DNA from 2 places in the Mesorhizobium sp. B2-3-15 genome. Region 2 is predicted to be linked to the other one. Evidence: predicted binding sites of a transcription regulator. Region 2 holds the regulator's gene; the other holds the start of a gene.
What was found. The regulator HrcA, encoded in region 2, represses chaperone genes, less so after heat shock. The targets are predictions, from matches to a motif close to GTTAGCACTCNCNNNNNGNGAGTGCTAAC.

Region 1 (4,478 bases), on a different contig from region 2:
GCGAAGGAGCTGATGAGTCTGGCATGACCGTTGCGATCGAGATGGGACACACGACAGCGGGCGCGCCGGCGAAACTCGATCTCGAGGAGTTGCTGGCGACCCGCCTTCTGGTGCAGGGCAATTCGGGGTCCGGCAAGTCGCACCTCTTGCGGCGTCTCCTGGAACAGAGCGCGCCTTGGGTGCAGCAGACCATCATTGATCCGGAAGGCGACTTCGTATCCCTGGGCGAACGCTACGGCCATCTGGTGATCGATGCCGAGGAGCACACCGAGCGCGGCCTGCAGGCGGCCGGCGAGCGGGCGCGCATCCACCGGGTCTCGACCGTGCTCAACCTCGAAGGCCTCGATGCCGAGAACCAGATGCGGCGCGCCGCCGCTTTTCTCGGCGGGCTGTTCGAGGTCGCGCGCGACCACTGGTACCCGATGCTGGTGGTGGTCGACGAAGCTCAGCTTTTCGCGCCGGCGGTGGCCGGCGAGGTGTCGGACGAGGCGCGCAAGCTTTCGCTCGGCGCCATGACCAACCTGATGTGCCGGGGCCGCAAGCGCGGGCTTGCCGGCATCATCGCCACGCAGCGGCTGGCCAAGCTCGCCAAGAACGTCGCGGCGGAAGCCTCCAATTTCCTGATGGGCCGCACCTTCCTCGATATCGACATGGCGCGCGCGGCCGATCTCCTGGGCATGGAGCGGCGGCAGGCGGAGGCCTTCCGCGATCTGGAGCGCGGCCAGTTCATGGCGCTGGGGCCGGCACTGTCGCGCCGGCCGCTCGGCCTGCGCATCGGCCCGACCGACACCAGCCCGCGCAACGGCACGCCCAAGCTGATGCCGCTGCCGGAGGCGGCGCTCGAGGATGCCCGCGCCATCATCCTGGCCGCCCCGCCGCCCGAGACGATGCGCGCGCCGCGCCGGGTGGCGTCGCCGGACCTGCTCGACCAGTTGATAGCGGCGAAGTCGGCTGCGCTGGAAATCCGCCCCGAACCGGCGGAGCAGCAAGTCAGCGCCGAGGATCTGGCGGAGCGGCGCGAGCGGGTGGACCGCGTGCTGCGCGCCATTCTTGCACAACCTGACGCGGGCTTCCGCGTGATCGGGGTGCTCTACCAGGAGTTTGTCGTGCGCTGCCGCATCGAGGGGCTCGCCTCGGTCGTGCCGGACCTGCCCGCCTTCCGCCGCATGTTGACGCGCGCCCGTGCCGGGCTGGGGGCCGAAGCCAGCGAGGACGATGTGTGGCGCGACGTCTCGGTGCGCGCTTCGTTGCTGCCGGAGGACATGCAAGGCGTGTTCATGATGATCGCGCGCGCGGCGAAGGAGGGCTGGCCGTGCCCGAGCGATGGCGCGATCGCCCGTGCCTACGGCTCGCACTCCCTGCGCCGCGCCCGGCGGCTGCTCACCTATATCGAGGAGCAGGGCCTCATCGTCTGCCAGGTCGACGGCACGGGGAAGCGCACCGTGACGCTGGTCGAACTCGCCTGGGCAACGGCGCCCGGCGATCCCAATGCCGAGGGGGCGGAACAGGGAAGCCTGGCTTTGTGAGGGCATCCAACGCGGCCGTGGCGGCATCGCGATTTCATCGACAAACGCTGATCCGCTGGTTCTCGATGGCGGACCTGGCGGCGGCCGGCATCGCCTCGCTGGCGCTTGCGCGGTCCCCGGCAAGCGGCGCCGGGTGGCTGGTGCCGGGAACCTGCGGCTCGATCCTTGCCGGGCTCGGCGTGGCGCTGGTCAATCATCGTATCTGAAGCTTGCTTGCAGACGGCGGGTGCGAAGGCGATGCTGAGGTCGCTGGTCGGCTTCTGGTAAGGTCAGCACCGCGCGATGACGCCGCCCTTACTGGACCGTGATGACACCGTCGACCGCCCGCCATTCCGATGGGGTGATGAGCCGGTGGTGGGCGATGTGGACGGAGTGAAGCGGCCCGTCCAATTCGCGCTCCCAATAGGAGAGAAAGCCCTTGAGTTCGGGGAACTCCGGCGCGAGGTCGTAGTCCTGCCAGACATAAAGCTGCAGCAGGCTCCGATGGTCAGGCAGACGGTAATGGATTTGTGCGGTGGTCAGGCCATAGCCTTCCATCTGGAGGCGGAACTCCTTGCTGACGCTTGCGATCATTCGTGTCTCCTTCCGGTGGCCGCAATGGCGAAAAAGTCTCTCGGCCCATCGATGTGCGCCGCCGGGAAACAACTCCTTGAGAGGGTGAGCGGTTCCGGCGCCGGCGATGGTACCGGCTCGGATAATTTTGCCGGATCTAGGCGTAAATTCAAGCGGCGGCTCCCGACGTAGAGCGAATAAGACCGCTATAACAGTGAGTTGGCACTCCGACGGCGTGAGTGCTAAAATTTTCTGGCCGGCCTCTTGAAACCGAAAAAAGGGAAAACTAGCTCGATATGCGCGCGCGATGCCTGACAAAGGGTCGCCGCATTCCGCATCGGCCCGAATTGCCGGTCCGGTGTGGAAGAAGCTGAAAACCTGTTTGTCCCAAGAGGAGAACGACATGGCGTTCCGTCCATTACATGACCGTATCCTGGTCCGCCGCATCGAGGCCGAGGAAAAGACCTCCGGCGGCATCATCATTCCCGATACCGCCAAGGAAAAACCGCAGGAAGGCGAAGTCATCGCCGTCGGTCCCGGCGCGCGCGACGACAGCGGCAAACTGACCGAACTGGATGTCAGGGTGGGTGACCGTATCCTTTTCGGCAAATGGTCCGGCACCGAGATCAAGCTCAATGGCGAGGACCTGCTCATCATGAAGGAAAGTGACGTGATGGGCGTGATCGAACAGACCGCGCAAGTGAAGAAGGCCGCCTGACGGCTTCTTAGAAAATCCACCAGTCAACGAATGCTGCCTAGAGATAGAGGAGTGATCCAATGGCTGCCAAAGAGGTAAAATTCCATACCGAAGCGCGCGAGAAGATGCTGCGCGGCGTCGATATCCTGGCCAATGCGGTGAAGGTGACGCTCGGCCCCAAGGGGCGCAATGTCGTCATCGAAAAGTCGTTCGGTGCGCCGCGCATTACCAAGGATGGCGTCACTGTCGCCAAGGAAATCGAGCTTGAGGACAAGTTCGAGAACATGGGCGCGCAGATGGTGCGCGAAGTCGCCTCCAAGACCAATGACCTTGCTGGCGACGGCACCACCACCGCGACCGTGCTGGCCCAGGCCATCGTCAAGGAGGGCGCCAAGGCCGTTGCCTCGGGCATGAACCCGATGGACCTGAAGCGCGGCATCGACAAGGCGGTGGACGCCGTCGTCGCCGAGCTGAAGGCCAACGCCCGCAAGGTGACTCGCAACGACGAGATCGCGCAGGTCGGTACCATCTCCGCCAATGGCGACGCCGAGATCGGCCGCTTCCTCGCCGAAGCGATGGAGAAGGTCGGCAATGAAGGCGTCATTACGGTGGAGGAAGCCAAGACAGCCGAGACCGAACTCGAAGTCGTCGAAGGCATGCAGTTCGACCGGGGCTATCTCTCGCCCTATTTCGTCACCAACCAGGACAAGATGCGCGTCGAACTCGACGAGCCCTACGTGCTGATCCACGAAAAGAAGCTCGCCAACCTGCAGGCGCTGCTTCCGGTGCTGGAAGCGGTGGTCCAGTCGGGCAAGCCGCTACTGATCATCGCCGAGGATGTCGAGGGCGAGGCGCTGGCGACGCTGGTCGTCAACAAGCTTCGCGGCGGCCTCAAGGTCGCGGCCGTCAAGGCGCCGGGCTTCGGCGACCGCCGCAAGGCCATGCTGGAAGACATCGCCATCCTCACCGGCGGCACCGCGATCTCCGAGGATCTCGGCATCAAGCTCGAGAATGTGACGCTGGAGATGCTGGGCCGCGCCAAGAAGGTGGTGATCGAAAAGGAAAACACCACCATCGTCGACGGCGTCGGGCGCAAGGAAGAAATCCAGGGCCGCGTCGCGCAGATCAAGGCCCAGATCGAGGAGACCACCTCCGACTATGACCGCGAGAAGCTGCAGGAGCGGCTGGCCAAGCTTGCCGGCGGTGTCGCGGTGATCCGCGTCGGCGGCTCGACCGAGGTTGAGGTCAAGGAGCGCAAGGACCGCGTCGACGATGCCTTGCACGCGACCCGCGCGGCTGTCGAGGAAGGCGTGCTGCCCGGCGGCGGCGTCGCGCTGCTTCGGGCCGCCAAGGCGCTCGATGCTGTCCAGACGGACAATGCCGACCAGAAGACCGGTGTCGAGATCGTGCGCCGCGCCATCGAGACGCCGGTCCGCCAGATCGCGGAAAATGCCGGTTCTGAAGGCTCGATCATCGTCGGCAAGCTGCGCGAGAAGAGCGAATTCGGCTGGGGCTGGAACGCTCAGACCAACGAGTTCGGCGATCTCTATGGCCAGGGCGTGATCGACCCGGCCAAGGTGGTGCGCACCGCGCTGCAGGATGCGGCGTCGGTCGCCGGCCTGCTGGTGACCACCGAGGCAATGGTGGCCGAGAAGCCGAAGAAGGAAGCCGCCAGCCCGGCAATGCCGGCCGGCGCCGGCATG
Region 2 (4,478 bases):
GCGACCAGCGCGGTGATGCCGGGGCCAGGAATGGCGGCGGCGATACCAAGAGCGGCGCTATAGGCGAGGAATCCGGTGAGGGTCATGGCGCTGGCGTCCAAGGGCAGTCGCGCCCTTGTCGCACGAGGCGGCCTCGGGGAGAACGCCCTGAGCGCGGGATTCGCTTGCACCAGACGGCAATGGCCCGGTTCGCAAGCAAGGGTCAGGAGCGGTCGCCACTATAAGTCACGCGCCAGATCGTGCCGTTGCCGTCCTCGGAGACGATCAAGGATCCGTCGCCGGCCGCCGCAACGCCGACCGGGCGGCCCCACACCTCGCCGTTCGAAACGACGAAGCCGGTCATGAAATCCTCGTATTCGCCGGTTGGCTTGCCGTCCTTGAACAGAAGCCGGACCACCTTGTAGCCGGTCCTGTTGCCGCGGTTCCACGAACCGTGCAGGGCAACGAACGCGTCGCCTCGATACGCCTGGGGAAATCCGGCGTCGGCGGGCAAATCCTTGCCATCGTAGAAGGCGATGTTGAGCGGCGCCGAATGCGCCTGCATCAGCACGTCGGGACTGTCAGCCTTGCCGGCGAGGTCGGGGCGCTCGCCCCTGTGGCGCGGGTCCTCATTGTCGCCGATATAATACCAGGGCCAGCCATAGAAGGCGCCTTCCCTGACCGATGTCGCGTATTCGGCGGGCACATTGTCGCCGAGCCCGTCGCGCTCGTTGACGACACACCATAGCGCGCCGGTCGCCGGCTGGACGGTCATGCCCGAACAGTTGCGCAAGCCGGTGGCGACTGTGCGGCCGTTCTTGCCGTCGGGATCGAAGGCCCGGACCTCGGCCCGGCCCGCCTCGGAACCCCAACTGGCGCCGAGCGGCTTAGCCTTGACCCAGGCGTCGAGCCCGCCCCTGGGCCTCTTGCCCATGTCCTCGGCGACATTCGAGCCGGAGCCGACGGAAAGATAAAGTGTCTTGCCGTCGGGCGAGAAGGCGATGTCGCGGGTCCAGTGGTGGGTCGAAGGAATGTCGGCGACGATGGTTTGCGGCTCGCCCGAGGCCTTCAGGTCGCCATTGCCGTAGGCAAAGCGCACGATGCTGTCGCTGTTGGCGACGTAGACCCATTGCGGGTCCTTGCCCGGGGGATAGAAGGCAATGCCATAGGGCCGGTTGAGACCGCCGGCAAAGATGCTTTTCTCAGCGGCTTTCGCGCTGCCCTTCGCCAGGCGATAGACGCGGAGCTGGTTGGCCTTGCTGTCGGCAACGAACAGGTCGCCGTTGGGTGCGATGCGCACGACGCGCGGATTGTCGATCCCCGAGGCGATCAACTCGGCCGAAAACCCCGGCGGCAAATGCGGCTTTGCGTCCGCCGGCATGTCGATCACGCCGGCGCTGTTGGAGGCGGATTTGGTGACATAGGGTTTCGGCAGGTCTTCCGGCTTAATCAGCCGGCGCACGCCGGGCCTGTCCGCCCGCCAGTCGCCGAAGGCGGCCGGGCCTTTGAGCACAGGCTGGTCGGCTTGCTGGGCGAGCGCCGCGGTCGTGACAAACAGTGCGGACATCGCCAGTCCGGCCAATCGCATCACTTCCTCCAACGGGTCATGAAGGAAACCAACGATCGGTTTGCTCGTGGGTTCCGTTGCGCTCGATGCTCAAAACTTCTCGGATCAGGTCCCGGCAGCGTAAAAATCGTCGTCCAGGCGTTTTTCCAATTCAACGAGATCGGCCGGCAATGGGAGGCCCATGGCGCGCATCTCGCGCAGTTTTTCGCGCAGCTGTTCCTGAATTTCGTGCTGGTCCTCCGGCTGGTTGACCATCTCCTCGAGCAGCAGACTGATCTGGGCCTTGAACGATTCCAGCGCCATTCTTTTTCTCCTTTGCAGCCTGTCTGGATTTACGGTCCCGCCAGGAAAGTCGTTCGCGGTCGAATTCCGGCATGGAAACCAAAGCAATAATTCCGGGATTCCTTACCTCAGCATGCGGGAAATCAGCTGTGCCGTATAATCCACCATCGGCACGATGCGGGCATAGTTCAGCCTTGTCGGGCCGATGACGCCGAGCGCGCCGACGACGCGGGCGTCCTTGTCGCGATAGGGCGCCACCACCAGCGACGAGCCCGACAGCGAGAACAGCTTGTTTTCCGAGCCGATGAAGATGCGCACGCCCGATCCCTGCTCGGCGAGGTCGAGCAGCTGGATCAGCCCGTCCTGCGTTTCCATGTCCTCGAACAGGTGGCGCAAGAGTTCGATGTCGGCCTGGGCGGTGACGTTTTCCAGCAGATTGGCGCGGCCGCGCACGATGAGCCGCGCCGGCAGGCCGCTTTCGGCACCCGCCCACACCGCAAGTCCCTTCTCGACGAGGTCCTGCGACAGCGTGTCGAGGGCGGCTCTCGTCTCTTCCTTGATGCGGGCGATCTCGGTGCGCGCCTCGGCCAGCGTGCGGCCACGAATATGCGCGTTGAGGAAATTCGAGGCCTCGTGCAATTGCGAGACGGTGATGCCGGCGGGCAGCTCGACGACGCGGTTTTCGACATCGCCATTCTGCGATACCAGCACGGCAAGCGCCTTGGTCGGCTCCAGCTGGATGAATTCGATATGCTTGAGCGCCACCTCGTTCTTGGCGGCCAGCACCAGGCCGGCGCCGCGCGACATGCCCGACAGCATCTGGCTGGCCTCGGTCAGCATATGCTCCAGCGTCGCGCCGGAGCCGGAGGCCCGCACCTGCGCCTCGATGGTGCGGCGCTCCTCGTCGGAGAGGTCGCCAAGCTCCATGAAGGCATCGACGAAGAAACGCAGGCCAGCCTGGGTCGGCAGGCGCCCGGCCGAGATGTGCGGCGCGTAGATCAGCCCGAGATGCTCGAGGTCGCTCATCACGTTGCGGATGGTGGCGGGCGACAGCGAGGACGGCAGGATGCGCGACAGGCTGCGCGAGCCCACGGGTTCGCCGTCCCGCAGATAGGAATCGACGATGCGCCGGAAGATGTCGCGCGAGCGCATGTCGAGCGACTGAAGAGCCAGCGACTGCGAGGCGGGATCGACTGCCTTGGTCATTCGGCTAAAAACCTCCGGTTCCAGGATATAGACTTCGGTGGGCCGCGCGCAACCCGGTGTCTGTGTCGGGTCACCGCCCCTTTTCCTTTGCGCCGTGCCCTGCATGCGTCTAAAAGCCGGCCACGATTCAAAAAAATGACAAGAAAGCAGGCCGAATGCGCCCCTCCAAACGCCAATTCGACGAAATGCGCGCCATATCCTTCGAGCGCGGCGTCTCCAAGCATGCCGAAGGCTCGTGCCTGGTGAAGTTCGGCGACACGCATGTCCTGTGCACCGCCAGCCTTGAGGAAAAGGTGCCTGGCTGGATGCGCAATTCCGGCAAGGGCTGGGTGACGGCCGAATATGGCATGCTGCCGCGCTCGACCGGCGAGCGCATGCGCCGCGAGGCCTCCGCCGGCAAGCAGGGCGGCCGCACGCTGGAAATCCAGCGGCTGATCGGCCGTTCGCTACGCGCCGTGGTCGACCTGCAGACGCTGGGCGAACAGCAGATCACCGTCGACTGCGACGTCATCCAGGCCGATGGCGGCACCCGCACCGCGTCGATCACCGGCGGCTGGGTGGCGCTGTATGACTGCCTGCGCTGGATGGAAGCGCGGCAGATGGCCAGCGTTTCGAAAGTGCTGAAGGATCATGTCGCGGCGATTTCCTGCGGCATCCATGACGGCCAGCCGGTCATCGATCTCGACTATATCGAGGATTCCTCGGCCGGCACCGACGCCAATTTCGTCATGACCGGCAAGGGCGGCATCGTCGAGATCCAGGGCACCGCCGAGGGCGAGCCCTTCTCCGAAGAGCAGTTCGCGGCCTTGATGGGCCTGGCCAAGAAGGGCATTTCCCGGTTGGTCAGCCTGCAGCAGATGGCGGTGGCTTAGTTTATTCATGCGGAGCCTGGGCACCCCCCTCTGCCCTGCCGGGCATCTCCCCCGCAAGGGGGGAGATCGGATGTTGTCGAGAGCTTCGCCAATAATCAGCATAGAATACCATGAGCTGGCGCTCACGCTGCCGATCTCCCCCCTTGCGGGGGAGATGGCCGGCAGGCCAGAGGGGGGTGCCTCGTGACTCCCTCTGCCATTCTTGAATCCGCCCTCTATGTCACCGACCTCGCTGAAGCAGAGGTCTTCTACACCGATATCCTCGGCCTCACCCTGCTTGGCAAGGTAGAAGGCCGCCACCTGTTCTTCCGCTGTGGCCCGGGCGTCCTGCTCGTCTTCAACGCCGAGGCGACCAGAATTCCCCCGGCGTCGGATGCGCGGCTGAAGGTGCCGCCGCACGGCACGGTCGGCGAAGGCCATCTGTGCTTTGCCGCAAACGCCGCTGAAATCGACGGCTGGAAAGCCCATCTCTTGGCGAAGAAAATCGCCGTCGAAAGCGAATTCGAATGGCCGCAAGGCGGCCGTTCGATCTATATACGCGACCCTTCGGGCAATTCGATCGAGTTCGCCGA

Region 1: the regulator HrcA is predicted to act here: its motif matches at 2,297-2,325, upstream of FJ954_RS23000 (co-chaperone GroES).

Annotation. Positions count from the first base shown of each region.
Region 1 covers NZ_VFVO01000012.1:43,339-47,816, reverse strand. The annotation lists gene FJ954_RS23015 (ATP-binding protein) at 24-1,526, shown strand; gene FJ954_RS23010 (hypothetical protein) at 1,523-1,732, shown strand; gene FJ954_RS23005 (usg protein) at 1,821-2,099, opposite strand; gene FJ954_RS23000 (co-chaperone GroES) at 2,482-2,796, shown strand; gene groL (chaperonin GroEL) at 2,856-4,478, shown strand, end outside.
Region 2 covers NZ_VFVO01000001.1:581,295-585,772, forward strand. The annotation lists gene FJ954_RS02885 (LysE family translocator) at 1-86, opposite strand, end outside; gene FJ954_RS02890 (sorbosone dehydrogenase family protein) at 203-1,567, opposite strand; gene FJ954_RS02895 (hypothetical protein) at 1,652-1,849, opposite strand; gene hrcA (heat-inducible transcriptional repressor HrcA) at 1,952-3,034, opposite strand; gene rph (ribonuclease PH) at 3,190-3,906, shown strand; gene FJ954_RS02915 (VOC family protein) at 4,090-4,478, shown strand, end outside.